Regions from separate parts of the Ochrobactrum sp. Marseille-Q0166 genome, predicted to be linked through region 1. Evidence: predicted binding sites of a transcription regulator. Region 1 holds the regulator's gene; the other holds the start of a gene.
The links. The regulator LexA, encoded in region 1, represses DNA repair genes until DNA is damaged. The targets are predictions, from matches to a motif close to TGTTCNNNNTGTGTTCNG.

Region 1 (7,512 bases):
AACGCTTCTTGTTATCGCAATTGCTGACGCTCGTCATAGCTCTACAGCTCGGCATGATAGCCGGGAAATTCGAAACTGAGCGACGAAGCACGCAATTGTTGGGTTCAGAGGTTACAACGCGCGTTATTGGGCGAGTGGCTGGTCTCGAATATCGCGACAATGGCAGCTGGCGTGTGACGCTTGATCTGCTTGAAACGCAGAGGCCGAAGCTTCGCTACGCACCGCAACGCATCCGCATTACTGCGCGCGATATACCGGCCAAGACGAAGATTGGTAGCGGCCTAACCGGCTTTGCGCGCCTGAGGGTACCTTCGGGACCTGTGCGGCCGGGAAATTACGATTTTGCCTTCCATGCTTATTTCGGCGGTATCGGCGCTAATGGCTTCTTTCTCGGAACACCAAAGATTGCCGACGTGTCAGGACCAACCGACATGACGGCAAAAATTGCCAGTTCCATTGCTCAACTACGTGTGCATGTTTCGGAACGTATTGCGGAAGTGCTCTCTGGTGAGGATGGCAGTGTTGCCGCAGCGCTTATTGCCGGTGAGCGAGCAGGGATCAGCGAAGAAACGAATGAGGATCTGCGCAAGGCAGGTCTGGCGCATATCTTGTCGATTTCCGGCCTACATATGGTGCTGGCCGCCGGCGTTGTGATGATGGCGTTGAGATCGCTGTTTGCTCTGATGCCGGGGTTTAGCGCCCGATATCCGGTCAAAAAGTTTGCGGCTTTTCTCTCGCTTCTAAGCTGCACATTCTATCTGGCCATGTCGGGTGCGGATGTTGCGGCACAGCGCAGTTACGTCATGATTGTCGTGATGCTCTGCGCATTGCTGGCTGACCGTGCTGCCATCAGTATGCGCAATCTTGCGATTGCGTCTGTTGCGATGATCGCAATTTCACCGCATGAGATTCTTGGGCCAAGCTTTCAAATGTCTTTTTCCGCAACTGCTGGCTTGATCGCTGCATTTGCCTGGTGGAGTGACAGGAAAGCACGCAATCAAACGTCTCGCGAAAATCGGCGTGCTGTGCCGCGTGGGTTTCTATCCAAAATGCTCGTTCCAGCGGTGGCGACGGGAGCAACATCGATTGTTGCCGGTGTAGCAAGTGGCATCTTTGCCGCCTATCATTTCAACAATACCGCACCCTTAGGCCTGGTCGGGAACGTATTGGCCTTGCCGGTTATCTCGATCCTTGTGATGCCCTTTGCAGTGCTGAGCTTGGTGTTGATGCCATTGCAGCTTGATTGGCTACCACTACAGATTATGGGATTTGGCGTCCTATTAGTCAGGCATATAGCGAGTTTGGTTGCTAGCTTTTCTCCTGACGGCAATCCGGGCGTCATGCCTGCAAGCACGCTTATCCTCTGGACTGTAGCGCTTGTTATCGCGGTTGTTTCCACGACATGGTTGCGATGGCTGGCTTTACCCTTTGTTATTACTGGTCTTTTCGTTTTTATACGAACGCCATTGCCGGATATTCTCGTTAGCGAGGATGCAAAATTTGTAGCCGTGCGCCTACCCGATGGCAATTTTGCCGCAAATCGCAGCAGGCCGCCAAAATTCACAGGTCAAAACTGGCAGACTGCCTATCTGATCGAAACGTTTATTCCGCCGCAGATTGTAAAAAAGCAGAAGCCGGTATCCACCAATGATGCGTTTGTCTGCGAAGAGGGAGTTTGTACCATTCCTCTACGAGACGGGCGAATGTTTGCCTATACTGCGCAAGAGGAGATGAAGGATATTGCCTGCAATATTGGCGAGATTGTCGTTCTTGCGATAGCAAGCAAAAACCTCAATTGCCCGCGCTCCGATGTTTTACTGATCGACCGGCAGGAACTCGCTCTCAAAGGAACCCTTGAGCTCAGGCTTGGGAAACGTTTATCATCAGACGCGAGTGCATCAGCCAGATCAGCGAAACATGATCACAGCAAAGACGATAAAATCTATCGTTTTGCAGTCATCCAACCACGAAACTTAGCTGGCTATTCTGATAGTCTCAGCTTCGCAGTGGATGCGCCTACGCGGCCATGGCACCTGCATCGTCTGTATTCGAGAGCGGCACGAGGATTACCGGATCGCGAACATCAGAAGAAGTCTCGCAACGATCAATCTTCTGATTTTCAGGCGGCTCCCGACTTTAAGGAGACGACAGAGCCGCTCTGATTTAAAATGACAAAACCTCTATCGCTGCTTCCAACCAATACTAAAACTGTAAGTGCTAGTAACGCCGGATCAGGCCGATTAGTTTACCCTGCACGCGCACACGATCGGGGCCGAAAATGCGGGTTTCGTAAGCCGGATTCGCTGCTTCCAAGGCAATGGAAGCGCCTTTGCGGCGAAAACGCTTCAAAGTTGCTTCTTCATCATCGACCAGTGCGACGACGATTTCACCCGGATTGGCTGTATCACCGCGCTTAATGATCACTGTGTCGCCATCAAAAATACCGGCGTCGATCATCGAATCGCCTTTGACTTCCAAAGCGTAGTGTTCACCGGAGCCCAGCATTTCTGGAGGAAGGCTCAGTGAGTGTGTCTGATTCTGGATTGCCGAGATCGGCACACCGGCAGCTATGCGTCCCATCATGGGTACAGAAACCATTGTGGAGGAATCATTCTCCGCAATAACTGGAGTTGGGCGCGTCGGCGGAGGAGGGGGAGCTTTGCCGAGGCTTCCTTCGATGACGCTCGGAGCGAACTTCTTTTGAGAGTTCAAGCCCGGTGCTATCGAATCTGGTAAACGAAGCACCTCCAGCGCGCGCGCCCGATTAGGAAGCCTGCGGATAAAGCCGCGTTCTTCCAAGGCCGTGATGAGACGATGAATGCCTGACTTAGAAGCCAGATCAAGAGCTTCTTTCATTTCGTCAAAGGACGGAGGGATGCCCGTCTCTTTAAGACGTTCATGAATGAACAGCAGAAGTTCGTGCTGCTTACGGGTTAACATGCGCTACACCCTCCAGACCAGAATCAAATAAAAACAAAACCAGAACGAACACTATATGTTCCAGTCTTGTTCTGCAATGGTTTTAAAATGATTAATGAGGTTTGGAATTAATACCGTTCGTTACAACATTAATATCGCGCAAGAATCACCGATAGCCGCAGCGGGTGCATTTTCTTCTCTGATCAACAGCGCATTGGAGCCCACAAGAGCAGAAAGCATTGAAGAATCCTGAACTGGACATGGCTTGGCAATCAATGTTCCGTCGATTGCCTTCTCAACGGTCGCACGAACAAAGTCCCTGCGGTGATCGTTCGCACTCATTGGCTGACCAAATTTCGCGGGGCGAATATCTGTAGCTAAATCAATGCCTGATAGCTTCGCCACCAGTGGACGCAGAAATATCAGACTACAGACGAGGCTTGAAACCGGATTGCCCGGTAAGCCGATGACATGCACCGTCTTGCCTGAAACTGTCTTGCGGCCATACATCAACGGTTTTCCCGGGCGCATAGCGATTTTCCAGAAGGCGAGATCGACGCCGCAATTCTGCAAAGCCCCGTGAACGTAATCGCGGTCTCCAACCGACGCGCCACCGATCGTTACTAGAACATCGACGCCATCTTTGAGCGCTGCGCTGATTGCCGATTCGATCTTTGCGGGGTCGTCGTTGATGATGCCCATATCTTCAGGCTTACCGCCTGCGCGGCGGACAATTTCGGCGATGCCGACGCTGTTGGAAGCGACAATTTGGTCAGGGCCGGGAACTGTACCGGGTGGGACAAGTTCGTCGCCAGTTGCCAATATTGCAATGCGGGGCTGTTTGAAAACGGAAATGGCTGCGTTGCCACTGGCCGCAGCAAGGGAAAGTGCCGGGGCGTCGAGTGCTTTTCTCTTTGGAAGAATCACATCTCCGGGTGCGAAATCGAGGCCCGCGCGACGAATGTGGCGGCCTTTATAGAGTCCGTGCCGGATTGTTAGCCTGTCGCCGGAACGTTCCGTGTCTTCCTGAATAACGATGCTATCTGCGCCTGCTGGCATTGGTGCGCCGGTGAAAATGCGGACCGCCTGACCTTCGCTCAGCTGCCCGTCGAAACGCTTACCGGCTGCTGATTCGCCAATTATGGTCAGTTCAAGCGGATAGCTGATGTTTTCAGGTGCGATCAGCGCATAGCCATCCATGGCAGAGCAGTCAAAGGGAGGTTGCAGAAGGTGAGCTTTCACAGGTTCCGCAACAACACGTCCACCGGCTGAAGTCAAAGGAACCTGCTCGAAACCGTGTGGCTCTGCCAAGCTCAGGATACGTGCAAGGGCTTCATCGACAGGAAGCAGGGACATACTTTTTCCTCTCGTGCGAAAACTTAGGTTTTCCAGTCGCCTGATTTACCACCACTCTTTGCGGAAACACGAATATCGGTAATTTCCATGTGGCGATCAACGGCCTTTGCCATGTCATAGATGGTTAGGCAGGTGACTGATACGGCAGTCAACGCTTCCATTTCAACCCCGGTGCGGCCTTTCAGCTTCGCAGTTGCAAAGACGCGCAGGCCGGGAAGCGATTGGTCCGGTTCAATGTCCACCGAGACCTTTGTCAGCATCAATGGGTGGCAAAGCGGGATGAGGTCGGCGGTTTTCTTCGCAGCCATAATACCAGCCAGACGGGCCGTACCGATAACGTCGCCTTTGGCGGCATCGCCTTTCAGAATGAGTGCCAGAGTTTCCGGCTTCATTCTGACGGCACCTTCAGCGGTTGCCTGGCGCTCAGTCTCAGCCTTGTCGCCGACATCGACCATATGGGCGGCGCCAGTCTGGTCGATATGGGTGAGTTTGGCTGTCATGACTTAAACCTCGCCGGTCAGAAGTTCGCGAGTTGCCTGAGCAACATCATCCTTGCGCATCAGGCTTTCTCCGATGAGAAATGTGCCGATATCCGACTTCTCAAGGCGCAAGCAATCATCATGGGTGAATATGCCGCTTTCGCCGACCAGAAGATGGTCGGAAGGCACCATCTTTGCGAGGCGTTCGGAGACAGCAAGATCGACTTCAAATGTGCGCAGATTGCGATTGTTGACGCCAACGAGGCGCGAAGAAAGCTTCAGCGCGCGTTCGGTTTCTTCTTCGTCATGGACTTCAATGAGGGCATCCATACCGAGTTCAAAAGCGGTTTCTTCGAGCGCTTTGGCCAGATCATCGTTGACGCTTGCCAAAATGATGAGAATGCAATCCGCACCCCAGCTGCGCGCTTCATAGACCTGATAGGTGTCGAAGAGGAAATCCTTGCGCAAGGCGGGCAGCGAGCAGGCATTGCGTGCTGCTGTCATAAACTCCGGTGCGCCCTGAAAAGATGGCGTATCCGTGAGAACGGAAAGGCAGGCTGCACCGCCATCTTCATAAGCCTTGGCCAGCGCTGGCGGATCAAAATCAGGGCGGATAAGACCCTTGGAAGGGCTTGCCTTCTTGATTTCAGCAATGAGCGCGAACTTATTGGCGGAGCGTTTGGCTTCCAGTGCTTTGAGAAAACCGCGTGTTGCGGGCTGATCTTTTGCCTGTGCCTTCACTTCGTTAAGTGGAAGACGCGCCTTGGCAGCGGCGATCTCGTCACGCTTATAGGCTTCGATTTTCCGCAAAATGTCGGTGGACATGGTTTGATCCTTTCCGTCAGAGCGGATTATCGTTTGATACGGCGATGACCTTTTGCAGAACGGCCAAAGCTGCTCCGCTGTCGATTGAGTGTGCCGCAAGGGCAATGCCGTCTTTTAAGTCTTTTGCCTTGCCTGAAATCACCAGTGCTGCGGCAGAGTTCAAGAGCACAATATCGCGATAGGCATTCTGTGCGCCTTCAAGAACGCCAAGCAATGCCTTTGCGTTAACTTCGGCATCTCCGCCTTTAAGTTCCGACATGTCGACACGACGCAGGCCAACATCTTCCGGTGTAATCTCAAAGGTGCGGATTGTGCCGTCCTCAAGCGCTGCAACCTTTGTGGTGCCAGCCGTGGTCATCTCATCGAGACCGTCGCCATAGACCACCCAGGCAGTTTCAGAACCCAGTTCTTTGAGAACCTGAGCCAGAGGTTCGACCCATTCCGCCGAGAAAACGCCAACCAGCTGCCGCTTGACGCTTGCCGGGTTTGAAAGAGGGCCCAGCAGATTGAATATTGTGCGGGTGCCGAGTTCGACACGCGATGGGCCGACATGACGCATCGCAGAATGGTGCATCGGCGCAAACATGAAGCCAAGACCAGCTTCGCTGATACTGCGGCCAATCGTGTCAGCATCGGCTTCGATGTTCACACCGAGGGCCGCCAGTGCATCCGCTGCACCAGACTTGGAAGAAAGCGCACGATTGCCGTGCTTTGCGACCGGAACGCCTGCGCCCGCTACAACAAATGCGGAGCAGCTTGAGACATTGTAGGAACCGGACTGATCTCCGCCAGTGCCGACAATATCCACGGCATCATCAGATGCCGAGACAGGCAGCATGCGGGAGCGCATGGAAGAGACAGCACCGGCAATTTCCGGCACTGTTTCACCGCGAACACGCAGAGCCATCAGGAAGCCACCAATCTGCGAAGGGGTGGCCTGACCGGACATCATAATGTCGAATGCTGCTTTGGAATCCTCAAACGACAGAGGTGTGCCGGCGGCAGCCTTGGCGATATAGGGTTTTAAGTCAGCCATTCTTTTCTGTCCGCCGCTTATCAGAATGCCAGCGCGTTGTTGATGGCAGTCTGGTTGATTTTGACTGGATACTGCTTCTGCAACTCTCCAACGAGTTGCTCAAGAACATCATCTGTGAGCGTACTTGCAAGGTAGGTTTGCTGCTGTTCGGTAATTGCTTCAGGACCTGCGGCAGTCGGCTCAGTCACTTCAATTACCTTGAACAGAAGCTGTCCGTCATTTGATACGGCGCCAGCGGTGCCGGTATGGTTAAGCGGACCACGGAATACCTGTGCCGTTGCGGCAGAGCCAAAATCCGCATCATTGGTGTTACGAGTGATGCCGCGTTTCGTCTGCTTTTCAACGCCAGCTGCTTGAGCGATTGCATCGAGTGTTTCACCGCCGTCAAGACGTTTTTTCAGTTCAGCCATGCGGTTATTGAGACGCTTGATTGCTTCTTCACCCTTCCATGCCGCTATAACCTTGTCCTTGACTTCATCGAGAGTGCGGTCACGGGCGGGGGTTGTTCCATCAACCTGATACCAGAGATAACCCGAGTTCCCGAGCGTCAGTGCATCATTGTCAAAACCCTGATCAGCCTGGAATGCGGCGGCAAGAAGCGCTTCCGAGTTTGGCAGCTCAAGGGCTTTACCGGCTGGATCATTGCCTTCATCGTCCACTGCTTCAATCGTTACAGCTTTGAGGCTCAGACCCTTGGCAACGTCTGCCATGCTTGCGCCTTCAGAACGCTGTTGTTCGTATGAATCGTGAATACCATTAATGCTGCTGATTGCGATATTGGTCGCTACAGTGTCACGAATTTCTTTTTCAACATCTGCGAGTTCTTTTACATTAGCCGGATTAATCGCCGTAACGCGCAGGATAACCGGGCCGAACGCGCCCTTTACAACATCGCTG
Region 2 (7,512 bases), 730 kb from region 1:
TCTTCAATCGCATCACGCGGTTCAGACAAACCGGCTGCAATGGTTTCGATACCCACAGGGCCTCCGCCAAAATTGCGTGCGATCATATCGAGATAGCGGCGGTCAAGCTGATCGAACCCGCGATTATCGACTTCAAGCCGCGAAAGCGCTTCATCGGCAATCTTGCTGTCGATGACATCGGCACCGGCCACCAACGCAAAATCGCGCACACGGCGTAACAGACGTCCCGCAATTCGCGGTGTCCCACGTGAACGGCGTGCGACTTCCAGCGCACCATCCGGCGAAATCCCCATCTGCATGATCCGCGCACCACGGCGCACAATATATTCAAGCTCTTCGACCGTGTAGAAATTGAGCCGCGTCGGAATACCGAAGCGATCACGTAAAGGCGTCGTCAGCAGTCCAAGACGCGTCGTTGCCGCAACCAGCGTAAATTTTGCAAGATCGATCTTCACCGAACGCGCTGCCGGACCTTCACCAATGATAAGATCAAGCTGAAAATCTTCCATCGCCGGATAGAGTATTTCTTCGACAGCAGGGCTGAGACGATGAATCTCGTCGATAAACAACACATCGCGATCTTCGAGATTGGTCAGAAGTGCGGCGAGATCACCCGCTTTGGCAATCACCGGACCAGATGTCGAGCGGAAATTGACACCAAGCTCCTTGGCCATGATCTGCGCGAGCGTGGTTTTTCCCAGTCCCGGAGGGCCGACGAAAAGTACATGATCGAGTGCTTCGCCGCGTACCTTTGCAGCTTCGATAAACACTTTAAGATTGGCGCGTGCAGCTGCCTGGCCCACAAAATCGTCCAGCGTTTGAGGACGTAAAGTTGTGTCGGCGTCTTCACTGCGCAGGTCAGCGTTGATCAATGGGTTGCGGTCACTCATGCCAGTCCTCTCGCATGAACACTTATCTCAGACAAGTATCTCACCGCGACAGCTCCTTCAAACCAAGGCGAATGAGCTTGGCAGAATCAGCACTTTCACCGGCTTCCTTGAGAGCTGCGGCCACCGCATTGGCCGCCTGATCGCGTGAATAGCCAAGATTGGATAGCGCCGAAACTGCATCGCTGACCGGTGCTGAAGCAGCGCCCGCGCCGATTTCCTGTTTGAGCCCGATGGTTCCACTGGCTTCCCCAGCAAAAGCCGGCGCCTTGTTCTTTAACTCAGTGACGATGCGCTCGGCAACTTTCTTGCCAACGCCCGGCGCACGCGAAACCATCGCGATGTCTCTCAAAGCAATCGCATTGGCGAGTTCCGACGGCGTCAGTGTTCCGAGCACCGCAAGCGCTACTTTGGCACCCACGCCCTGCACATTCTGCAACAGGCGGAACCATTCGCGTTCAAGCTGCGACCCGAAACCGTAAAGGCGGATCATGTCCTCGCGCACATAGGTCTCGATAAACAGAACCGCTGCTTCCCCTACCCCGCCTAGATTACCAAGTGTACGAGCCGAACAAAAAGCAACATAGCCAACGCCATGCACATCGATCACGGCATGATCGTCAGCAATTTCATCGATCACGCCCTTGAGCTTGCCGATCATTTGATACCTATCCTGCTAATAAAGCCTGCATTCTGCGCGCACTGACAATGCTTTGTCGATGATGTGCATGGCAAATGGCAATAGCGAGCGCATCGGCAGCATCGCTCGTATCGAACGTTGCACGCGGCATCAAAACCTTCACCATCATATGAATTTGTTGCTTTTCGCCATGGCCAACACCGATGACCGCCTTCTTGACCGCATTGGGCGCGTATTCCGCAACAGCAAGCCCAGCCTGAGCCGGAGCAAGAAGCGCAATGCCACGCGCCTGACCAAGCTTGAGCGTTGCGGTCGCATCCTTGTTGACGAAGGTATGCTCGACCGCCGCTTCCTGCGGCATGAAATCATGCAGAACCTTGGAAAGTCCCTCGTGCAACTGGCAAAGCCGTGACGCGAGATCCATCTCGGCATTGGACGTCACCGTCCCCGACCCGATAAAGTGCAGGGAATTTCCAAGCGATTCGACAATGCCCCAGCCAGTACGGCGGAGCCCCGGATCAATGCCAATGATGCGAATCGTTTCTTTCATAAATGAACCCTATCCTCAGATGGGTTCACTTGACAGCATAAATGTGAACAAAAGAGAAACATATGCATCAGATGATGCAGATCGCCTGCGCGGATTATAGTTTGGATGCGTCCCAAATAGTGCTCTTTGTGAACCGTACGAAGTGTACTTAAAGGTGCGTGAGCCTAGGCAAGCACAAGAGAAGCCATTTGCAGGCCATCAAAAGCGAAATCTTAGGAAGCGCCGAAAGCTGTCTTGAGCAGCACAATCTGATCAGACACCGGATTGCCGTGTGGTGCAGATTGCAGCGAAACAACGTCACCATACACATTACGATCCATCCGACGAACGCGCGCCTGAAGGCGGAGCGACCGTTCGATCAAATCTATGAAAGCAGGTGGCAGCTCGTTCCAACCCGCCGCCACATCGCCCGCGGATGGCGTATCCAGACGCACCTTGGCTTTTTCTGCTTCAATTTGTTTGCGGGACATCTCGCCGTTGCGAGCTGCACGCTGCAGCAGCAACCATGAAGCAATCTGCATAAGGCGCGTTGTCAGGCGCATTGATTCGGCAGCATAGAGGGTAGCAGCAACGCGTGAGAGGTTGCGTGCTTCTTCACGGCCCTCGCCGTCAAGATAGCTCGCCGCTTCCTCAACCATATCCATGCCTTCACTGTAAATTGGCTTAAAGGAATCCGAGAAAACCATGCGTTCAGCGAGGCTGATCATATTGCCCGGCATCTGTCCCTGTTCGCTAATCACTTCTCTGCCACCTTATATGAACGCATAAACGTCCATTTTGTTGCTCGCACACCGTCAAATGTGCGCGAAAGAATATATTGGACCGCTGTTCGACCATGGGGAGAGCTGTGACGGAACAGCTTGACCGGGCAAGTCCACTATAAACTGCACCTTCATACACCGTCGCGCAAGATTATGTTTAATGTTCGGTTAATTTTTTCAGGGGGTTTTGAATGAACTGTGAAAAGTATTGACGCGGGTTCCACCAGAAAGAGGACGATTCTCTGAAAAGCATAAAAAAAGAGCCGCAAAGGCGGCTCTCAGGAGTTTAACAGGGAGGCGTCAAACAGAGTGGCTTCACCACTCGGTAAGAATCCAGCCGAACTGGATGTAAAGTATTTAACGCCGTTAAGATTAATGAATGGTTAATTCCCGGGCAAACCTGTGGAAGAAATCGCAAACAAAAAGCCGCCTGAAGGCGGCTTCTGGTCACATCTGCTGCAATACAGGTTTGGGGTTTGCACCAAGAGATGCTTTCGCTCCCTCTGCCGCAGCGGGTTTTGCAGGCTTCTTGCCCCAGCCAATGGTTGGCAACCACTCAAGATAATAAGCCAGCGCGAATTGCATCACGACACCGGTTGCAATCAGCAATGTGTCATATGGCAGGCCACCCGGATTAACGAGCTTCATAACCTGCGCAACCATTGCCAGAAGCGTTCCGGCAATAAAGACAGGAAGCGAATGCTTACCAAGGATGGCGAGCGGATTATCCGGCGACGTGCGGGCAATGCTGTTAAGCGTTGGAACGACTGCAATCAGATAAGCCATGGCCAGCACATGCAGCAGACGCGGAGCAGAAAGAAACGTCTTGTCGAAGCCGGTCAGAACCGCAGGCATCCCCATCGACGCATCAATGCCCCACAGTGGGATACGCACCCATGCAAGTGAAAGCACGAGATAACCAACAGCTGCAGCAATCAAAGCCGGATGTGCAGGAATTTTATCGCCACGACGCACATACATGACACCGGCAATACCGATCGCAAACAGGAACTGCCAAGACAGCGGGTTAAGGAACCAAACACCTTCTGTTGGATAATTCACAGGAGCCACATGATAAATACCTGACAGCAACCAGACTGTTCCCGACACAGCGACCATCAGCGACAGACTGATGCGTGCAAGCAGGAGTAGGAGCGGCGTCAGAAGCAGCACAACAGCATACATTGATAGAATGTTGTTATAGCCGAGCTGATGGCCAAGCGTTACCAATCCAAGTAACGCTTCAACCGGCTGCTTAACCAACGGTCCGATATTAATCTGGGTCAGAAGCTCACGATGTTTAAGGAAAATTGCGGCGGACGCGAAAATACCGATGGTCGCAAGCGTCGTCATAATGTGCGCGGTATAAAGCACACCGGCACGGCGCCACATTTTTAGCGTCAACACCAAACGATTACCGGGACCGAACTTCGATCCATAGGCTAGCGCAATCGCCATACCGGAAATCAGAACAAACGCTTCAGCCGAATCCGAGAAGCCCAGATTCTTATGCGTGAAATGTTCGAAAATCGTTCCGGGTACATGATTGATGAAAATCGTAAGCAGTGCGAGCGCGCGAAACACATCAATACGCGTGTCGCGGACTTTGGGCACTATTTTCGCGGTTTCATTCGTCATTTCGCCTGCCTGCCGTTTGTTTTTCTCTGCAATAGCTGAGCAACTTCATGCCGCCTATATAGCTGTTAATTCCGGCAGAACGCGGTTGGTTCCAATCAACTTTCGTTCCAGTGGATAACATAATGCCAGCAGGCGTTGCCCTCGCCTCCAACACGTGCGCTGAAATGCAAAAGGGCTGTTCAAGCAACGCCTCTTACTTTATGCCCGAATTCCATCAACATTTTTCGCTAGGTTTGGTTTATGAACGCGCCAACTGCACAACAAAACAATGATCGCTGCCGCCTCTTGCTGGTTGCACCACCCATTGCCAATGGGGAAGCACTGGCAAAACTGCTGACTGCGGCGCTTTCAGGTGGTGATGTGGCAAGTGTGATTCTTGATGGCACAGACCTTGACGAAGCTGCCTTTCAAGCCTCCGCACAAAAGGCTGTTGCCGTCATTCAGGAAAAAGGTGCCGCAGCCATAATTCTCAATGATACACGCATTGCAGGTCGTGTTGGCGCCGATGGCATTCACATTGAAGGTAAAGCTGCTGAGCTTGCCGAAGCCATCGAAAAGCACACACCAAAATTCATCATCGGCACGGGCAATCTGCGTGATCGCCATAGTGCGATGGAGATTGGCGAGTTGCAGCCTGATTATGTCTTCTTCGGAAAAATCGGTGCAGATAATAAGCCAGATGCCCATCCACGCAATCTGTCACTGGCTGAATGGTGGTCTGAGCTTGTTGAAATTCCAAGTGTCGCACAAGCCGGCAATACATTGGAAAGCGTCATAGCGGCAGCCGCGACGGGTGCCGATTTTGTCGCCCTTGGTCGCGCAGTTTTTGAAGCAGATGATCCGGCAAAAGCAGTCTCTGAAGCCAACAGACTTCTTGATGAACATGCCCCGCGTTTTGAAAATTAAATCCGGCAAGGTTTTGTACGCCCCAATGAAGAGCAAAATTCTTCTCGCCTTAACTCTGATATTCGCGGCACCTCTTCCGATGGCCTTCGCTGCCGGAACGGCTGGTGAAGCCGCAAGCGTGCAAAAAAATCATCATGCCAAAGGTGACAAGCCCACTGAAAAGTCAAAGATGCTGCCGCAACCGGCATCCACAAGCGCTTTACCCGCTATTGATCCCAGCAGATTTGGTGACAAGCCGGCTGACGAAGCCTTCGGCGCTTATCAGCGCGGATTATATCTGACAGCTTTTAATCTGGCCAAGCCAAAGGCCGAGCAAGGCGACCCGGCATCACAGACATTGGTTGCCGAAATTTATGCACGCGGTCTTGGTGTTCCTGCCGATCAGAAAAAAGCTGCCGAATGGTACGCAAAGGCGGCAGAACATGGCGTTCATGAAGCAGAGTTTCGCTATGCAGCACTGTTGCTTCAAGGTCGTTATGTCAAAAAGGACACCGCCAAAGCCACACAGCTGATGCAAAAGGCTGCCGAAAGCGGCAACGCCATGGCGCAGTTCAATTACGGGCAACTGGTTATGGTGAAGACATCAGGTGCAGCCGGCATAGATGAGGCTTTCCCGTGGTTTGAAAAGGCTGCAACGGCAAACTTGGCTGATGCCGAATATGCTTTGAGCCAAATATACGCCAACGGTACCGACAAAATACCGCGTGACGACAAAAAAGCGCGCGAATATCTGCTGCGCGCGGCACGCAAAGGCTATGACACCGCGCAATATGATCTTGCCAGATGGCTGGTTGAAGGTCGTGGCGGTGATCGTAATTATGAGCAGGGCTTTGGCTGGATGCAGATTGCAGCGCAGCGCGGCATGGTAATGGCGCAGGCATGGCTCGCCCGGCTTTATCGTGATGGTATCGGGACAGACGGTGACACGGTAAAATCTGCTGCCTGGTATATTATTGCGCAACGTGCAGGTTTTCGGGCCCCGGACCTCAATGATATGATGGACGGTCTGGCAGATGACCAGATCAAACAGGCAATCGAAACGGCCAATAATATGCGTGTCAGGTAAATTCCCTGAGGTTTTTTGCTTGTCCGGCGCTCTGATTGGAGGCTCAGGCTTGCACAAAACCCCAATTTGTGGTCTTGGAAACGCCGATTATCGTGGTTCGAGTTAAAGATGGACGCAATCCCTGTTGAGAGGCGGTGATTGCCTTTCTGTCGTGATGCGCCGGGCCGCTACAGTTTTCACATTTATTCCCGGATTAATCTCATGAAGATCAATGGTAACGAAATCCGCCCAGGCAATGTCATCGAACATGATGGTGGCCTCTGGGTTGCGGTCAAGACCAATGCGGTCAAGCCAGGCAAAGGCGGCGCTTATAATCAGGTTGAACTGAAGAACCTTATTAATGGCACCAAGCTCAACGAACGTTTCCGCGCAGCAGAAACCGTCGAGCGCGTTCGTCTGGAACAGAAGGACTTTTCTTTCCTTTACGAACAGGGCGAAGCTCTGGTTTTCATGGATACCGAAACCTACGAACAGCTTGAACTTCTCAAAGACTTCGTTGGCGACCGCGCTGCATTCCTTCAGGACGGCATGATGGTCACTGTCGAACTCTACGAAGAAAAGCCGATCGGCATTCGTCTTCCAGAACAGGTAACACTGGCAATCGTTGAAGCCGATCCGGTCGTCAAGGGCCAGACCGCTGCTTCTTCCTACAAGCCGGCTGTTCTGGAAAACGGTATCCGTATCCTGGTTCCCCCATTCATCGAATCGGGTGAACGCGTAATCGTTGATACCAGTGAGCTGACTTACATCAGCCGCGCATAATATCTTTCTAAAACGATGCGGCGCCCGCCTGTCTGGCGCCGCAGTCCGGTCTTCTTCGAAAGATCGTGACGGTTCTTTCTCAGCTTGCTCAGTTCTGAGTGCCGGTGATCTGATTAGATCAGATCGATCCTCTCAGGTTTGTCAACGCGCATCTCTTCCGAAAACCGGCTCACAGGTTTTGGGATGCGCTTCTAAAAAGGATGATCAGATGGCGCGTTCAGCCCTTCTCAATGTAATGGTTCAGGCCGCAATGAAGGCCGGGCGTGGCCTTGCGCGCGATTTCGGCGAAGTGCAGAACCTTC

Region 2: the regulator LexA is predicted to act here: its motif matches at 2,121-2,138, upstream of ruvC (crossover junction endodeoxyribonuclease RuvC).

Annotation. Positions count from the first base shown of each region.
Region 1 covers NZ_JACJUO010000001.1:1,453,485-1,460,996, forward strand. The annotation lists gene H5024_RS06965 (ComEC/Rec2 family competence protein) at 1-2,162, shown strand, start outside; gene lexA (transcriptional repressor LexA) at 2,218-2,940, opposite strand; gene glp (gephyrin-like molybdotransferase Glp) at 3,061-4,275, opposite strand; gene moaC (cyclic pyranopterin monophosphate synthase MoaC) at 4,299-4,775, opposite strand; gene trpC (indole-3-glycerol phosphate synthase TrpC) at 4,779-5,579, opposite strand; gene trpD (anthranilate phosphoribosyltransferase) at 5,596-6,615, opposite strand; gene H5024_RS06995 (peptidyl-prolyl cis-trans isomerase) at 6,636-7,512, opposite strand, start outside.
Region 2 covers NZ_JACJUO010000001.1:723,321-730,832, reverse strand. The annotation lists gene ruvB (Holliday junction branch migration DNA helicase RuvB) at 1-890, opposite strand, end outside; gene ruvA (Holliday junction branch migration protein RuvA) at 931-1,548, opposite strand; gene ruvC (crossover junction endodeoxyribonuclease RuvC) at 1,556-2,077, opposite strand; gene H5024_RS03440 (DUF1465 family protein) at 2,290-2,796, opposite strand; gene H5024_RS03435 (OpgC family protein) at 3,286-4,476, opposite strand; gene H5024_RS03430 (thiamine phosphate synthase) at 4,717-5,382, shown strand; gene H5024_RS03425 (tetratricopeptide repeat protein) at 5,408-6,448, shown strand; gene efp (elongation factor P) at 6,650-7,210, shown strand; gene H5024_RS03415 (inositol monophosphatase family protein) at 7,419-7,512, shown strand, end outside.